4 regions of the Shewanella psychrotolerans genome follow, and region 2 is predicted to be linked to each of the others. Evidence: predicted binding sites of a transcription regulator. Region 2 holds the regulator's gene; each other region holds the start of a gene.

Region 1 (4,336 bases), 820 kb from region 2:
AGCCGCTTGAACTAAGCAGCTTTAATGACGTAGTTAGTCTATGTACTGGCAGCAGTACTGGGCTATTTCTACACATCGAATGCTAAAGCTGACTTTTGCGGCGAGTTGGAATTCACTCCCCGCAGCATAATCCACCCATTCATTGGCATCGGGCAGTAGTACTGACATCGTGCCTGCAGTAACTTGCATAATTTCGCCTACAGCGGTGGAAAATTGATACTCTCCAGGCAGCACCACTCCCAGTGTTTGCTTACTTCCATCTGCAAATGTGACTGTGCGGCTGGTGACTTTGCCATCAAAATAGATATTGGCCAGTTTTGACACGGAAACTTGGTTAAACTCCTGCATAGTACTTCCTATTATTTCTGAGATGATAGGATGACTATATATCTGAATAAATGGAATATCTATTCAAATTTGAACTAGGTTATAGCTCCCGCTAGCGGCAACAACAGATGTCGCCTGAGGATCACTGTTTTTCGAGCGTCAGTTCGATAAAACGTCTCATAATCGCGGCGTTAGCAAGTACCCGTTGATCGAAACTCTGCAGGGCAGGTGTTTCACTACATACACCGACCCCCGCACCTAAACGCACCAGAAATGCTTCGAAGGATAGGTCGAAATGATTAAAAATAATCCCATCTTTTACTGGGCAATCATCGATTTCACCATCTTGCGCGATAGGGAAAAACTGGCCTAAGGTGTCACGTAACGTACGACTGAAGTGCCCAGGGGTTTGATTGGCTTCAAACGAGTAGATGTAGGTCTGTTTTTGCAGTACGTCTTCGTGACAGGTCAAGATGCCATCCTTACTCGCCGCTTGAAGCAGCTGTGAATGGTCGAGCAAAATCTTACCTTCGACAGAAGTGTCATCGTTAGTTTTACCACGGCCATTTTCAAGCACAAAACCACGATTTGGGTTTTCTCCTGACTTATTGAATCTGTGGCCGCGTTTAAAACCGGTAGGGTTAACTAAAGGCAGCAGGCTCAGGTTGAGCTGGTTAAATAACTCTGGCTCTAGCTCATTTAAGAAATACAGCATGCCCCAAGGGCCTGCAGCTTCTTCGCCATGAAAACCTGCGCTGATTAATAGAGATGGTTGGCCTGATTTTTGAGCCGGAGATTGATAAAAATTAACCGGGAAATCACCCGTCTCTCCTAACTTTCTTTCCTGCAGCCCCAAGCGTGAGACCTGCTCAGACAAGCGAGCATAAAAGGTATCGATATCGTTACTGTCGCAACTAAAAATATCACTTTTCCAGGTGAAGCATTCAAAAGGAGAACGGATAGACATAATTGATTCTATGGTAAATTAACGGCCTGATCATCATAGCAGTTTGGTGATAAAGATAAATCATTTTAACTATGGGAGGGAGTGAAATTTTTTGCTTAATCTTGCGGAAGTCGCATCACTACTCGGATCTTGATTTCTGCCATAGCGCTTAGTGTTATAACGTGAGCGATCACATCGCTAAATGCATTGCATAACTCTTTTTAAAGGGGGATTTTTGGGCATAAAAAAACCGCCCATTTAGGCGGTTTTTATTACTAATTTAACTGATTACAAGCTGTAGTAAAGCTCGAATTCAACTGGGTGAGTGGTGCGAGACACACGCTCAGCTTCAGCTGTTTTCAGTGCAATATAAGATTCGATGAAATCTTCGCTGAATACGCCGCCTTTAGTTAAGAACTCGTGATCAGCTGCTAGGTTCTCAAGTGCATTCTCTAGAGAGGTTGCAACTTGTGGGATTTCAGCCGCTTCTTCAGCAGGTAGATCGTATAGATCTTTATCCATCGCTTCACCTGGGTGGATCTTGTTTTGGATACCGTCAAGGCCAGCCATGAGTAGTGCTGCAAACGCTAAGTATGGGTTAGCGGTTGGATCTGGGAAGCGAGTCTCAATACGACGAGCTTTCGGGCTTGGTACCACAGGGATACGGATAGAAGCAGAGCGGTTACGTGCCGAGTAGGCCAGCATTACTGGTGCTTCAAAATGTGGAACCAAACGCTTGTAAGAGTTAGTGCTTGGGTTAGTGAAAGCGTTAAGCGCGCGAGCGTGCTTGATAATACCACCTATGTAGTAAAGTGCAGTTTCACTTAGACCTGCATATTTGTCACCAGAGAACAAGTTAACACCGTCTTTTGCTAGTGATTGGTGAACGTGCATACCGCTACCGTTGTCACCAACGATTGGCTTAGGCATAAAGGTTGCTGTTTTGCCATATGCGTGTGCCATGTTGTGCACAACATACTTAAGGATCTGAATTTCATCAGCCTTTCCAGTTAGCGTGTTGAAGCGAGTAGCAATTTCGTTTTGACCCGCGGTTGCTACTTCGTGGTGATGTGCTTCAACAACTTGACCCATCTCTTCTAGTACAAGACACATTGCGCTACGTAGATCTTGTGAAGAATCAACTGGTGCTACAGGGAAGTAACCACCTTTAACAAATGGACGGTGACCCGTGTTGCCATCTTCGTAGTGAGTTCCTGAGTTCCAAGCCGCTTCTTTAGCATCTAGCTTAACGAAACAACCTGACATGTCGGTACCAAACTTAACATCGTCAAATAGGAAGAATTCTGGCTCTGGACCAATCAATACAGTGTCTGCGATACCAGTAGAGATTAGGTACTCTTCTGCTTTTTTAGCGATAGAGCGTGGATCGCGGTCATAACCAGTCATAGTACCTGGCTCAAGAATGTCACAACGGATAAGAGCAGTGGTTTCTTCTGTGAAAGGGTCCAATACAAATGTCGTAGGATCTGGCATCAGCACCATGTCTGATTCGTTAATGCCTTTCCAGCCAGAGATTGATGAACCATCGAACATTTTACCGTCTTCAAAGAAATCGGCATCAACTTGGTGAGCAGGAATAGAAACATGCTGCTCCTTACCTTTAGTATCCGTAAAACGCAAATCAACAAACTTAACTTCAAGTTCTTCTAGTTGTTGTAAAACTGATTCAACTGACATTCTAAAGTCTCCGAGTAGGGTAGAGGGGATGCCCTTCTTTTTTATAATTCAACGTAGCGCTTAACGCGGTTCTGGCCAATGTAAAGCTAGACTCGTGCCAAGTTATTAACTTATTGATTAATAATGATTTGAAAAGAAGGGGGAAATTCAGGCTCGACAATTTTGCACCAACTTGGTGCGGCAGCTGCCTTTTTGTGGTGCGGTCACCATCTTGGTGCGCACCATGATAAACATGACTATTCATAGCTGACTAAAAAATAATCCTGTGCGAGAGCCCTCGGCTAGAGTAGAATGACACGTTTTTTATTGCAACAGCTATTATTATTAGCTGTTATCAATACCCTATTTTTTTGATGGTAAGAGGTTTATCCGTGTTAGAGAATTTACGTAACATCGCCATTATTGCACACGTTGACCATGGTAAAACAACCTTGGTTGATAAGTTGCTGGCACAGTCTGGAACCCTTGAAACTCGAGGAGAGGCCGCTGAGCGGGTGATGGATTCGAACGATCTTGAAAAGGAGCGTGGAATCACGATTCTTGCAAAGAATACTGCCATCAAGTGGAACGATTACCGCATCAACATCGTTGACACTCCTGGCCACGCCGACTTCGGTGGTGAGGTAGAGCGTGTTCTATCTATGGTTGATTGTGTATTACTATTAGTTGACGCGGTTGATGGTCCAATGCCACAAACTCGCTTCGTAACTAAGAAAGCATTCGCTCAAGGCTTAAAGCCAATCGTTGTTATCAACAAAATTGACCGTCCAGGTGCACGTCCTGATTGGGTTATCGACCAAGTATTCGATCTGTTCGATAACTTAGGTGCGACTGATGAGCAACTAGACTTCCCAATCGTTTACGCTTCAGCGCTAAACGGTTACGCAACTTTAGATCCAGATGAAGTTGGTGTTGATATGACGCCGCTTTTTGAAACTATCGTTGAAAAAGTTTCATTCCCAGATGCCGATTCGGAAGGTGACTTCCAAATGCAGATCTCGCAACTTGATTACAACTCATATGTTGGTGTTATCGGTGTCGGTCGTATTAAGCGTGGTAGTGTTAAGACTAACCAGCAAGTGACTATCGTCGGTGCTGATGGTAAGACGCGTAACGGCAAGATGGGCCAAGTATTAGGTTACATGGGCCTAGAACGTACTGAAGTTGAAGTGGCTAACGCTGGTGATATCGTAGCGATTACTGGCTTGGGTGAGCTTAAGATTTCTGACACTGTATGTGCGACTACTGCAGTTGAAGCATTGCCGCCGCTTTCTGTTGATGAGCCAACATTGACCATGACCTTCCAGGTCAACACTTCACCATTTGCGGGTAAAGAAGGTAAGTACGTGACTTCACGTAATATCC
Region 2 (4,336 bases):
TTAGTGCTACTGATTTTCCCGATCCTGAGCGCCCGGATACTATGACTAACTTCATTGAGTGATCACCTGATATAGCTCTGCTTCATCTTGGGTTTTCCTTAGCTGTTTCATGATGGCTTTATCATTTAACTTCTCAGCCATAGCGGCTAATGTACTAAGGTGTTGCTCGCATTGATCTGCGGGCACGAGTAACGCAAATAAGATATCGACTGGCTGATTATCAATGGCATCAAATGCGATTGGTTCAGCACACTTTATCAGTACGGCGACGGGTTGATCTATGTTGGTTAGTCGCCCATGAGGAATCGCAATACCATTGCCTATACCTGTGCTGCCCATTTTTTCTCTCGCCAGAAGACTTTCAAATATCTCTTGAGAGGAAAGGGTGGGGTACTGGACAGCGGCTAAGTCGCTGATAAGTTCCAGTACCTTTTTCTTACTGCCCGGAGTGGCGCAGGTTGTGCACTCCGGCCGCAGGATGGTACTAAGTTCCATCGTTAATGTTTAGTTTGCTTCTCTTTGTGTTTAATAACCTGACGATCTAATTTATCGATCAGGGAGTCTATCGCGGCGTACATATCCGCGTGTTCCGATGTCGCGAAGACTTCTCCACCACGGAGATGTAACTTGGCTTCAACTTTTTGCATCAATTTTTCGACATTTAATATAACGTGGACATTATTGATCTGATCGAAATGTCGTTCAAGCTTTGTGAATTTCTCTTCAACATAGTTCCGTAGAGATTGGGTTATCTCAATGTGGTGCCCTGTAAGGTTTATTTGCATAAATTCACTCCTCCGGTTTCCAGTTGTTGATTACAAACTTTTACGTTGGTTCGATGGCGGTATTAATAATGCCTCTCGATATTTAGCAATTGTACGTCTCGCAACTTTTATGCCTTGCTCCGCCAAAAGTTGAGCCATTTTGCTGTCACTTAGTGGTTTCTTTTGGTTTTCCGCTGCGACGAGCTTTTTAATAAATGCCCGTATTGCAGTAGAAGAGCACTCACCACCATCGTCGGTTCCCACATGGCTAGAGAAAAAGTATTTTAGTTCAAAAATGCCTCTCGGGGTGTGCATATATTTTTGCGTTGTTACTCGAGAGATAGTCGATTCATGCATTTCAACGGCTTCTGCAATGTCGTTTAGCACCATCGGCTTCATCGCTTCTTCGCCAAACTCAAAGAAGCCTTGCTGAAAATCAACAATACAGTTGGTGACTTTTAACAGGGTTTCGTTGCGGCTCTCCAAACTTTTCAAGAACCATTTCGCTTCTTGTAGGTGGCCCCTAATAAACTGTCCATCCGCCTGGCTCTTAGTGCTGCGAGCCATAGCGGCATAATGCTGATTTACATTAATTTTAGGCATACTATCGGGATTAAGCTCTACGACCCAGCGACCTTTTTTCTTCGTCACGGTGACATCTGGGATAACATACTCGTCGCGGCTGGCGGTGATTGCCAGTCCAGGACGCGGATTGAGCGTCTGGATCAGTGAGATCGCATCACGTAAATCGTCTTCTTTTAGCTTAGTTTTACGCATCAATAGGCGAAAATCTCTACCCGCGATAAGATCTAAATGTTCACTAATGAGCATTCTTGCATTAGCTATATGCGGTGTATCATCACTGTACTGCGCTAATTGAATGGTTAAGCATTCACTGAGATCTCGGGCGGCAACGCCAATAGGATCGAAATGCTGGACGCGTTTGAGTACCGCTTCGATCTCATCGAGTTCGATTTCTGGATCGCCCATGGCTTCAAGAATATCGTCGCAGGTTTGCGTGAGGTAACCGCGTTCGTCGATGGCATCTATAATGGCTGTAGCGATGGCTAAATCGTTATCTGAAAAGGGAGTGAGATTTTTTTGCCACTCGAGGTGTTCATACAAGCCTTCAGTCGTTTCCCCTTGAAAAGGCATATCATCGTCGCGCATCGCGCCTGAACTGGAGTTAGATGAGGCTGTGTATACCTCATCCCACGTGGTATCAACGGGGAGTTCATCAGGCATGGAATCTTGGGTGAGCGCGTCGGATGTTTCTAAGCCAGAATTGTCCTCGCTGGAGTCAACTTGCAGCTTATTATCGTAATCGACTTCGTAGGTTTCATTATTATCATTGCGCTCTTCTCGAGCGTCGCTATCGGCGCCCTCTTGCTCCTCATCTAACTCTAAAAGAGGGTTAGATTCTAATGCCTGCTGGATCTCTTGTTGCAGTTCCAATGACGACAATTGCAACAAACGAATCGCTTGTTGTAACTGGGGTGTCATGGTTAAATGCTGACCCATTTTGAGCTGAAGTGACGCTTTCATTGTACTGCTATTCCCTTGTTTCTAATTATAAAATGAGAAAGCTTTATTGGTAGCCTTAATTGGTTAAAGGCAAATATTAATTATGTACGGCATAGGAGGGATCTCCTATGCCGATCGCTTATAAGATTAACTATAGCTTGAATTGTTCACCTAAGTACACCGCTCGTACTTGCTGGTTGTCTAAGATTTCAGCAGGAGTTCCCTCGGCAATCAAATTGCCATGACTCACAATGTATGCTTTCTCACAAACATCGAGAGTTTCGCGCACATTATGGTCGGTGATTAATACACCTAGGCCGCGATTTTTCAGCTGCTCGATAATTTTCTTAATGTCGATAACTGATATAGGATCGACGCCAGCGAAGGGCTCATCGAGCAAAATAAACTTAGGGTTAGCGGCTAACGCTCTGGCAATTTCTACTCGGCGACGCTCGCCTCCCGATAGTGCCATGCCTTGGCTATCACGAATATGGGTGATGTGAAACTCTTCTAGCAGGTGTTCTAACTGCTCTTCACGTTGATCGTTGCTGAGTTCTCTTCGTGTTTGCAGTACGGCCATTATGTTGTCGTGTACCGAAAGCTTTCTAAAGATACTCGCTTCTTGTGGCAGGTAGCCAATCCCTTTGCGAGCTCGCAGATGCATAGGGTCTAAGGTGAGGTCGTCTTCATCGATAAAGATACGTCCTTTATCGCTCTGAACTAGACCCACAACCATATAAAACGTGGTCGTTTTTCCTGCTCCGTTGGGGCCGAGTAGCCCCACGATCTGTCCTGTTCTTACGGTTAAGCTTACATCTTGAACAACTGCGCGACTTTTATAGCTTTTAGCTAAATTAACCGCTTTTAATGTCATATCTGTCATTGCTTTTCCTGCTGCTTAGGTTGCTCTTCAGCGGGAGTTTTCGGGGTTTCTTGGTAATTTTCAGGTTGAATGATAGTGATCACTCGGTCGTTACCCGTGCTTTCGGCAATCAGTTGCTGTTGTTCAATATTGTAACGGATCTGGTCACCTGTCACTTGGCTGCCTTCTTGTTCGAGGGTGGCATTACCTATCAGTGTCAGGGTACGGCTGGATAGCTCGTAGCGGATCTCTTTGGCGCTGGCTGAAGCTGGCCGTCCATTTTCCATCACTTGAGTATATGTTGCTGGATCACCTGTCGCGACGAGAATTTTTCCGCTGCTGTTTTCTTTGCTAAATGCGCGTAACTCATCTGCTAGGATCTTTATTGAGCCTTGGGTTACTTCAACAGGGCCATTGAAGATAATCTGATTATTCTTAATATCGGCTTCTTGGCTAGCGGCAGAGATTTTAACCTCTTGCAGTAGATCATTGTCCTTGGCTGAGCTACCTAAGCTAACTAGGCTTAGCGTGCAAGCAAGAATAAGATTATTTAGTTTCATATGTTCCTTCTACCTGACTAGTCAGTCGTACATTTTGTGCATTCAGGTCTGCATGCAAACCTTGGCCAGTGATCAGAAAATCGTTGCCTGTAATTCGAATGGTGCGGTCTGATGTCATGATCATAGTATTAAGATCGAGCTCCAGATAGGTTGTTTCTATGGTTTGAACCGGTTCTTCTGGGCTAATAGCATCAATGATAACATTATTTTCTAGGGTTACTTGTCCGCTATTTTTATCTAAGGTACCTTTCGTTGAACGTAAGCGCCACTGGGCATCACCATTAGCGGGATAGACTAAGTAAATAGGATCTGAAAAATAGGTCATATTCCGGTCGGAATAATATTCCATGTGACTGGCTGATACGCGACTGTTGATATTGCCTTGCTCATTGTACTGGACGCTTTTCAAGTCGTTAACGATGTAATCTGGACGCTCGGAAGCATCGACAATCTGCTCGTTCGCGCTGCGTTTTGTCTGCACTTGCCAGTAGAGTATTAAGGCTGCGCCAAAGAACGCTATAATCGCCAGCGTGACTCTATTCATATACTCATTCCGTGTGCGGATTCAAACTTATCTTGGCTGAGTAAAATAAGATCCGTTAGCTCTCTAAGGGCGCCGTGGCCCC
Region 3 (4,336 bases), 890 kb from region 2:
AATGTCGGTTTAGGGTTACTCGGCAGAGTGCTTGATGGTAATGGCGTGCCATTAGACGGACTCGGCCAACTTCATACCGATCAGAAGGCCCCGCGCCATGCAGCGATGATAAATCCGCTTGCCAGACGAGCAATTACTGAACCCTTAGATGTTGGAGTTCGAGCGATTAACGCCATGCTAACCGTTGGCAAAGGACAGCGTATGGGTTTGTTTGCTGGCTCTGGTGTGGGTAAAAGTGTGCTTCTTGGGATGATGACCCGCGGTACCACGGCCGATGTGATTGTGGTCGGGCTGGTGGGTGAGCGTGGTCGAGAGGTTAAAGAGTTTATCGAAGAAATTTTAGGTGAAGAGGGACGCGCCCGCTCTGTGGTCGTAGCAGCTCCCGCAGATACATCACCGTTAATGCGTCTTCGAGCCTGTGAAACATCCACCCGTATCGCAGAGTATTTTCGCGATTTGGGTTACAACGTCCTGCTATTGATGGATAGTTTGACACGTTATGCTCAGGCCCAGCGTGAAATCGCATTGGCGGTGGGAGAGCCACCTGCTACCAAAGGTTATCCGCCTTCGGTGTTTGCCAAGTTACCCAAGTTAGTTGAGCGAGCTGGTAACGGTGGAGCTGGCCAAGGATCAATCACGGCATTTTATACGGTACTTACCGAAGGTGATGATCTGCAAGATCCGATAGCCGATGCCGCACGAGCTATTTTAGATGGTCACATTGTGCTGTCTCGTACCTTGGCCGATTCAGGCCATTATCCTGCCATTGATGTTGAGGCATCGATTAGCCGTGTGGCGCCAATGGTCATATCTGAAGCACACCTTGAGGCGACCAGACGCGTAAAACAGATGTATTCTCTTTATCAACAAAATCGCGATCTTATCTCAATCGGTGCTTATACCCAAGGGAGTGATCCGCGTATCGATAATGCAATCAGGTTGCAACCCGCAATGAATGCATTTTTACGGCAAACGATGAAAGATGCTATTAGTTTTGACTCTAGCGCTTTGATGCTCGGTCAACTCAGTGCCCAGTGTCAGGTATGAGCTGCATCATAATATCGTTTTCGATTTTTCATTTAGGCTGAGGATTGCATGGCAAAGCATGACCCGTTAGATACTGTGCTCAAGTTAGCCTTAGAGGCTGAGGAGCAGGCCGCTCTTCAGCTCAAGTCTGCTCAGCTTATTCATAAGAAATGCCAAGATCAGTTGGCTGCGCTGCAACAATATCGTCTCGATTATATGAAACAGATGGAACAACAGCAGGGTCATGTCATTAGCGCGAGTAATTATCATCAGTTTCATCAGTTCATTCGTCAAATTGATGAGGCAATTACTAAGCAACTCTACGCCGTTGCTGAGTCGGATAAGCAACGTCTAAAAGGACAAGAATATTGGCAAGGCAAACAACAAAAACGGAAAGCTGTGGAGCTGTTATTAGAGAAAAAGGCAACAAAACGTCAATTAGCTGAATTAAAGCAAGAGCAGAAGTTAACAGACGAGTTTGCTTCCCAGCAGTTCTTTCGAAAGAGAAGGTGATCACTTCAGCCTCGCGTTAAGGTGCTGCTTGTCGCACTTTTGCTATCCTCTTTGAGTATCAAGTAAATGAGATAGTTGGCATTCTATTTGCTTTTATTTCTGAATCTAGACTATTGCAATAGCGAATTATTGACGCTTACAGCATGGCTATATCGCGTAATTATCATGTTGAGTGTTGGAGGGTTTATGCCACAAATGAATACTGTACTGTTACCTACAGTCGAGGCTAGTACCGAAAAGCAAATGGTACAGTCAAACAAGTCGGATTCTAACTCCTCTGAAAATAAAGATTTTTCTTTAGCCTTAGCAGAGGCTTCATCTCCAAACTCATCTTTGAATGCTGACGAGAAAGTGAAAGCCAGTGTTGAAAAACCTGATTCTGAATCTGCTGAGTTAATAGACGAAACAGGTGAAGATAATGACGGTGTTTCTAACGTATTAGCGCAAATAAACCTTGCGGTGCAGTTTGCTGAAGATGAGTCAATTGCCGCTGACGGCGCACAATTGCCGCTTGTAAATACAGAGCTAGTCGAACCGGAGTTGGGCGCTGAACAAGAGGATTTAGATCAAACATCATCACAGAGCTATATTGGCGATAAAGCAGGAATAGTGGACATAACGCTTACAGCGAAAATAGATGACGCACTACAATCTGTTGATGTTGATGTTGATGTTGATGTTGATGTTGATGTTGATGAAGATAGTGACATGCTGCTCAATGGTGCTTTGATTGAGCAATTAACACCAACTCAGATTGATAACCTAGTTAAGCAGACTGGATTAGAGAAAGAACAGTTGATCGAGTTACCCGCACAAATGTTGCAAGCATTAATTACCGAGGTTAATAAGTTTGCGCTGCAAGGATTAGATCAACGCTCAATGCCCGTAGATCTTAAATCCTTGATAGAAAATGCAAACAAGCTAGTTGGAGAACTTGATGCAAAGACTAAAAGTGTGCGACAGACTGATGTTAGCGCAGTAATCACCTCTTCTGTCAGTGATAAACCTATTTCTCAAGGAGCCGTGGCAGATAAGTCTGTCCAGCAAGGGACGGGAACGGTTGATCCTGCTACAACGCTAGGGACATCTGGTGAACGTAAGTCAATTCTAGGCGAGTTTAAGAGTGACTTAACAGGAAAGTCAGTGATAACGGCAGAGCCGAGCCTTTCTCAAACCGCTCAAACCGCTCAAACCGCTCAAACAAGTGACGTAAACAAGCGAGTTGATTTTACAACTGCTAAACTCTCTGTCGCTATGGTAACCGAGTCCGATGGCATAGATACTATTGGTACTCAGTTAAATGAAGCGAAGCCAACAAATCAGGGGATGAATGGAACGACATTTATTCGAACTGAAACACCTGTTCAATACCAAGTATCTATAAAACCTAATGGTGAACCAGCTCAACACATACAAGAGATGATTCAAAAGTTTTCTCCTGTTATGCAACAACAGTTGTTGACCATGGTAAAACAAGGTGTACAACATGCTGAAATTAGGCTCGATCCCCCTGAACTCGGTCATATGATGGTAAGAATTCAGGTGCATGGCGATCAAACTCAGGTTCAATTTCAAGTGATGCAGCATCAGACCAAAGATCTTGTTGAACAAGCTATTCCTCGTTTGCGAGAGCTGTTAGCTGAGCAAGGTATGCAGCTCACTGATAGTAATGTTTCACAAGGTGGAAGTGGCCGTGAGCAGGGTGAATCTGATGCTAATAATGAACATGGTCATAGTTCGGCCTCTGATATGGATGAAATATCAGCAGAAGAAAGCGTATTCGCATCTAATAGCACAACAAGTTATCGTTCAGGTATAGATTATTATGCATAAGCAGGTAACCTATAGAGTTAGCTGTATACTAAGTGTAATAATAAGTGCTAAAAATCATAATGATATTGAGTGTTGATAGGGAATAGAGATGGCAGAAGAAGAATCGTTAGAACTTGAAGAAAATGCTGCTCCTAAAAGTAAGAAAAAATTGATTATATTTGGCGCCATCGGTCTTATTGTTGTCTTAATCATCGCGGTGGCACTGTGGTTTTTTCTTGGCTCCAGTGAGCCTGTTGCTGACGCAACTGATGGCGAGGTTGAGACTGAGCAAACGGAGCCAGTTAACAACAGAGAAGCTTTCTATGTCGGTATGCCAAGGCCATTTTTGTTTAATCTTCCAGGTCAAGGACGTTCTCGTCTTGTTGAAATTAAAGTGCAGTTAATGGTTCGTGGTTCTGACGATGATGTTCTGATAAAAAAACACATTCCGTTGATTGAAGATGCATTATTGACAACCTTCAGTAGCGCAGATGTGCAAAAGCTGAGTTCGTTAGCAGGTAAAGATGAATTACGCCAATTAGCACTGCTTAATGTGCAAAACACCTTGTTGCCAGTTACCGGGCGTAAAGTTGTTGAAAAGGTGCTATTTACTGGGTTTGTGATGCAATAATGATAAGATCAGTAACCTTAATTAACCAAATAGGGCGATATTGTGAGTGATCTATTAAGCCAAGACGAAATTGATGCGTTGCTGCATGGTGTCGATGACGTTGAAGAGGATGAGGTTGGTGACGCTGGGCTGGACGCTCGCTCTTATGACTTCTCTTCGCAAGATCGTATCGTCCGTGGACGGATGCCGACACTCGAAATTGTTAACGAGCGTTTTGCTCGGCATTTGCGTATTAGCATGTTTAACATGATGCGCCGCAGTGCTGAAGTGTCGATTAATGGCGTGCAGATGCTTAAATTTGGTGAGTACGTACACACTCTTTTTGTACCGACAAGTTTGAATATGGTGCGCTTT
Region 4 (4,336 bases), 890 kb from region 2:
TAACCACCTCAATCATGTCACCTCTCTGAGTATTAAAACCAACCGCACCCTCAAGTAAACGTCTGATATTTGTCAGCTCTTGCTCAGTTCTGGCAACCCGAGAAACTTGTCCATCTTCTCCTGCTGCTCCTGTCTTAAAATCAACTGCAACAGACACGCTGACACGTCTTACCACACCAATTTGCTGGCGTGTATGACTAATCGTCGTATCGAGTTCGTAGTTGCGCGTTGCCTCTTTGTGACTCGATCCAGGATTCGTTGTCGACTCTTGCGCACCCGTCGCATTTTGAGGAATATTCGCTTCCATTGGCGGTTGATTAGTTAAGGCGCCAGGAATTCCACCGGTTGATGAGCCTGTCGAATTATTCTCTACCGTCATCTCACTGCGCACAGCAGGCAAATCGGGGTTATAACGCTTAGCTGTTTGCTCAACGGCAGTAAAATCCATATTAACATCGACTTGAGCGGTGAAATTTTCAGGCCCAAGAATTGGCATCAATATAGATTCAATCTTATTGCGATATTCCGCTTCTTTTTGCTGAACTAGTTCAAGCTCTCGACGTGCTCTAGCTGACACCGCATCTTGACTACCAGAATTCAATAAACGTCCATTCGAATCGGTAACAGTAACCCGAGTCGGCTCTAAGCCATGAACCGCAGATGCAACGATATCGACGATCGAATCCACCTCTTCTTGGCCAAGACCGCTGCGGCGAGTGTTAACCACCACGGTTGCACTTGGCTTAGAGCGATTTCTCGCAAATACGTTTTCTTTGGGAATGGCTAAAATAACTTTAGCGCGACTTACGCTTTTAAGCTCTTCAATGGTTCTGGCTAAGTTTTGTTCCTGACTATGTTTAAGTCGCGCTTGCTCCATTCTCTGGCTCACACCAAAACCACTATCTTGAGAAAGGTAATCACTTTGAGCAGCACTATTGTCCACGCCCGCCCGACTTAACATCATTTTGACTTGTTGATATTGATCTTCTGGAACCTTTAAGACATCAACATCAATTTGATATTTAACTTTATTCTTATCTAAAACATCCAGCACCTGCACCATCTCATCGGTACTCATCTTTCCGAGCGGGCGATATTCTGGCTCTTGAGCCCATAACATGACAAATACTGCCAACGCCAAACAAATGGCTAGCGCTAAGATCATAGTGACCTGACGTAGCATGTCGACACCGCCAAAAGCACCGCCGCTTGGCTTATGCTCTTCTTGGACTCCACTGGCTAACATATCGCCTGTAGAGTTTGTTCCCACTACCATATCTGTGCTCACTATAGATACCTACTGTTTTAGAATCGTCAAATTAAACTTAATCATTAATGCGTTCGTTATGGAGAAACGAAACCCATTAAACGGGCATGCTCATGATCTCTTTATAAGCTTCTACCAGTTTATTTCTTACCTGCACTGTTGCTTCAAACGCTACGCTGGATTTTTCTCGAGCAATCACGGTATCAGACAGCGTAACTCGGGTATCGCCCATATCGAGACGACTCTGTAGTGAAGATGAGTTGGCCTGAAGCGCGTTTACATTTCCAACAGCTTGTGACAGCAGATCACCAAAATCACTACCACTGGTGTTGGCCACTTGCTGAGTGATGCCAGAAGTGATTGCTCCAGGCTTTATTTCACCTGAAAGCGATTGCATCTCTTGTAATAGTGAGTTAGCACTTATCTGCATTTTAACCTCGCACTCGCCGTTAATTTGACGAAAAATCAATGTTACTTAGGTCTATGCAATATATTTGCCAAACTGAATCATGAAGAAGTTTTGTATGAGAAAGGAGATGAAAATAAGGTGAGATGCCAAGCAAATCACCTTATTTTAATGGGAATCTAGCGCTGTTTACGCAGGGATTTGGATACCCGCATCTCTCATTCTGGCCATCTTATACCTGAGGGTTCTAGCACTGATACCTAGCTTTTCAGCTACCAACTTTCGACTGCCTTTACACTGAGACAATGTTTCTAAAATAATGACATGTTCCTGCGCTTTTAACTCATCGCCAAGCCCTTCTGGCTCACTTTGTTTATCAGCTGTAACACTTAACGACTCAGGATCAATAACGACATCTTGAGTATCAATAATAATATCGCTTGCAGTAATAAACTCACCAGATTGTAAAATCATGGCGCGTTGAACCACATTGTCTAACTCTCGCACATTACCAGGCCACCGATAAGCGAGTAATCGCCGACTGGCAGTCTCGTCTAACTCAGGCGCTTGAGCAAGCCCAGCTTGCTTGGCATGCCTTAATACTAAATGCCGTGCCAAGGGTAATATATCGGCAGGCCTTTGATGCAATGCAGGCCATGTCAAAGGGAATACATTGATACGGTAATAAAGGTCTTCACGAAACTCTCCCTTATCAGCATACGCTTTTAGATCTCGGTTTGACGTGGCTAAGACTCTCACATCTAGCTTAATCGTTTTGCGGCCACCAAGACGTTCAACCTCTCGCTCTTGGAGAACACGCAACAATTTGGCTTGTAATCCCAAATCCATTTCTGAAATTTCATCAAGCAATAATGTCCCACCTTGAGCTTGCTCAAACTTGCCAGGACATGCTTGATAAGCCCCAGTAAACGCTCCTTTTTCATATCCAAAAAGCGTTGCTTCAAGCATGTTCTCAGGAATCGCAGCGCAGTTAATTGCAACAAAAGGGTTATCACAACGGGGACTATGCTGATGTATGTACCTCGCCAATACCTCTTTACCTGATCCGCTCGGACCTAAAATCATCACTGACGCATCTGAGTGAGCAACCTTTTGCGCCAATGCCAATAGTGCCAAACTTTTTTCATCGGCGGCAATAGGCTGATTCTCAACTAATTTCGGCTTAAGGTAACGGGATACTTGGTTTAACAACACTTCGGGGGCAAACGGTTTTGCAAGATAATCAACTGCACCAAGTTTTATAGCGCTAACGGCATTATCTATTGTCGCAAACGCCGTCATTAATAAAATGGGCAGTTGGCTACAATGTTGTTGTAAATAACTTAGCAAGCCTAAGCCGCCAATCCCCTCCATCTGTACATCACTGATCACCATATCAAAATGATGCGACTTAAGTGCAACGATCGCTTCTTCAGCAGACTCAACATCGACGCACTCATACTGAGCTAACAATAACGTATCGATCAACGCTTCTCTTAACGAAGCATCATCTTCTACTAATAGGATTTTTGCTTCAGCCATGATCAATTTCCTCATTGGGCTCGGTAATCATTGCAGGTACGGTAAACGATGCAACACAGCCTTGTCCCTTTATACAATTTAATTGCAAGCGACCATGATGATTTGCAACAACGGTTTGCACGACAGCAAGACCTAAGCCAGTGCCTTGTGCTTTTGTGGTAAAGAATGGCTCCAACACTTGTTCCTGCATCGATTTATCTAGCCCTTTACCATTATCAATCACCTCAAACTTTATTTGCTGACCATCATCGATAGAACGGATAATGATGTTGGTGGCTCCAGCCTCTACACTGTTAATCACCAAATTGTTAATTGCTGAACTTAACGCTGGACGATTAGCCATAAAAGCCTGTTCAGAGCGAACCTCTAACTGCAAAAGGCATCCTTTACGCTGAGCGATTGGCTCACAATTGGCCACCACGGCATCGACAACATCGGCCATAGTTGTTACATCGGTGAGTTCCTGTTGTCTTCCTTTCGCCATCAACAACATATCATCGACTTGCTGCGAAAGTTCATTAAGCCGATCGATGAGTTTAGATTGAAATCGTTGCCTTGCATCTTGGCTTAGCTTAGGGCTAGCGAGATTAGAAGCATAAAGTAATGCAGCAGAAAGTGGCGTTCTGACTTGATGTGCAAGGCTTGCCACCATTTTTCCTAAAGCAGAAAGACGCTGAAGATGAGACAGATTTTTTTGTAGCAAGCGCGTTTCAGTGAGATCCGTCAATACGATCAGCTGACCCGGTTCGGGTGCCAATGGCGTTATAGCCAACTTAACCCGGCGACCATTTTTAAGCGACACCTCATGACCGTCATCATGTTGTGGCGAAAATGCTCGGTTGATTATTTGTAGCCAGCGCATACCAATTAACGGATGCCCAAGGAGTTGAACGGCAACAGGATTAGCTTCAGTCACAAAGCCATCTCCGTTGATAATGACAACACCTGATGGCATTGCCTGCAGTATATGTTCCATTCTACTCGACATAGCATCATTCGCCACTGGCGCTAAAGGAGTCGCCAGATTAAGGGTGTCAAAGTGTAGCTTGGGGCTAGCGGACATAACCACTCCGTCAATAAATTGCTGCTAACGGAATAAATGCAGTTATTATGCCAACAAA

Evidence for each region. The regulator sigma-54, encoded in region 2, starts transcription at its own class of promoters, with help from an activator protein. The targets are predictions, from matches to a motif close to GTTGGCACGNNNNTNGNNT.
Region 1: the regulator sigma-54 is predicted to act here: its motif matches at 3,055-3,073, upstream of glnA (glutamate--ammonia ligase).
Region 3: the regulator sigma-54 is predicted to act here: its motif matches at 1,614-1,632, upstream of K0I62_RS12960 (flagellar hook-length control protein FliK).
Region 4: the regulator sigma-54 is predicted to act here: its motif matches at 1,751-1,769, upstream of fliE (flagellar hook-basal body complex protein FliE).

Annotation. Positions count from the first base shown of each region.
Region 1 is NZ_CP080419.1:264,527-268,862, forward strand. It holds gene ppnP (pyrimidine/purine nucleoside phosphorylase) at 34-348, opposite strand; gene K0I62_RS01275 (N-acetyl-ornithine deacetylase) at 470-1,294, opposite strand; gene glnA (glutamate--ammonia ligase) at 1,562-2,971, opposite strand; gene typA (translational GTPase TypA) at 3,343-4,336, shown strand, end outside.
Region 2 is NZ_CP080419.1:3,816,456-3,820,791, reverse strand. It holds gene rapZ (RNase adapter RapZ) at 1-55, opposite strand, end outside; gene ptsN (PTS IIA-like nitrogen regulatory protein PtsN) at 52-495, opposite strand; gene hpf (ribosome hibernation promoting factor) at 498-785, opposite strand; gene K0I62_RS16820 (RNA polymerase factor sigma-54) at 816-2,309, opposite strand; gene lptB (LPS export ABC transporter ATP-binding protein) at 2,440-3,171, opposite strand; gene lptA (lipopolysaccharide transport periplasmic protein LptA) at 3,168-3,710, opposite strand; gene lptC (LPS export ABC transporter periplasmic protein LptC) at 3,697-4,254, opposite strand; gene kdsC (3-deoxy-manno-octulosonate-8-phosphatase KdsC) at 4,251-4,336, opposite strand, start outside.
Region 3 is NZ_CP080419.1:2,924,428-2,928,763, reverse strand. It holds gene fliI (flagellar protein export ATPase FliI) at 1-1,047, shown strand, start outside; gene fliJ (flagellar export protein FliJ) at 1,096-1,539, shown strand; gene K0I62_RS12960 (flagellar hook-length control protein FliK) at 1,726-3,372, shown strand; gene fliL (flagellar basal body-associated protein FliL) at 3,461-3,982, shown strand; gene fliM (flagellar motor switch protein FliM) at 4,025-4,336, shown strand, end outside.
Region 4 is NZ_CP080419.1:2,931,455-2,935,790, forward strand. It holds gene fliF (flagellar basal-body MS-ring/collar protein FliF) at 1-1,276, opposite strand, end outside; gene fliE (flagellar hook-basal body complex protein FliE) at 1,365-1,697, opposite strand; gene K0I62_RS12995 (sigma-54-dependent transcriptional regulator) at 1,863-3,215, opposite strand; gene K0I62_RS13000 (sensor histidine kinase) at 3,208-4,278, opposite strand.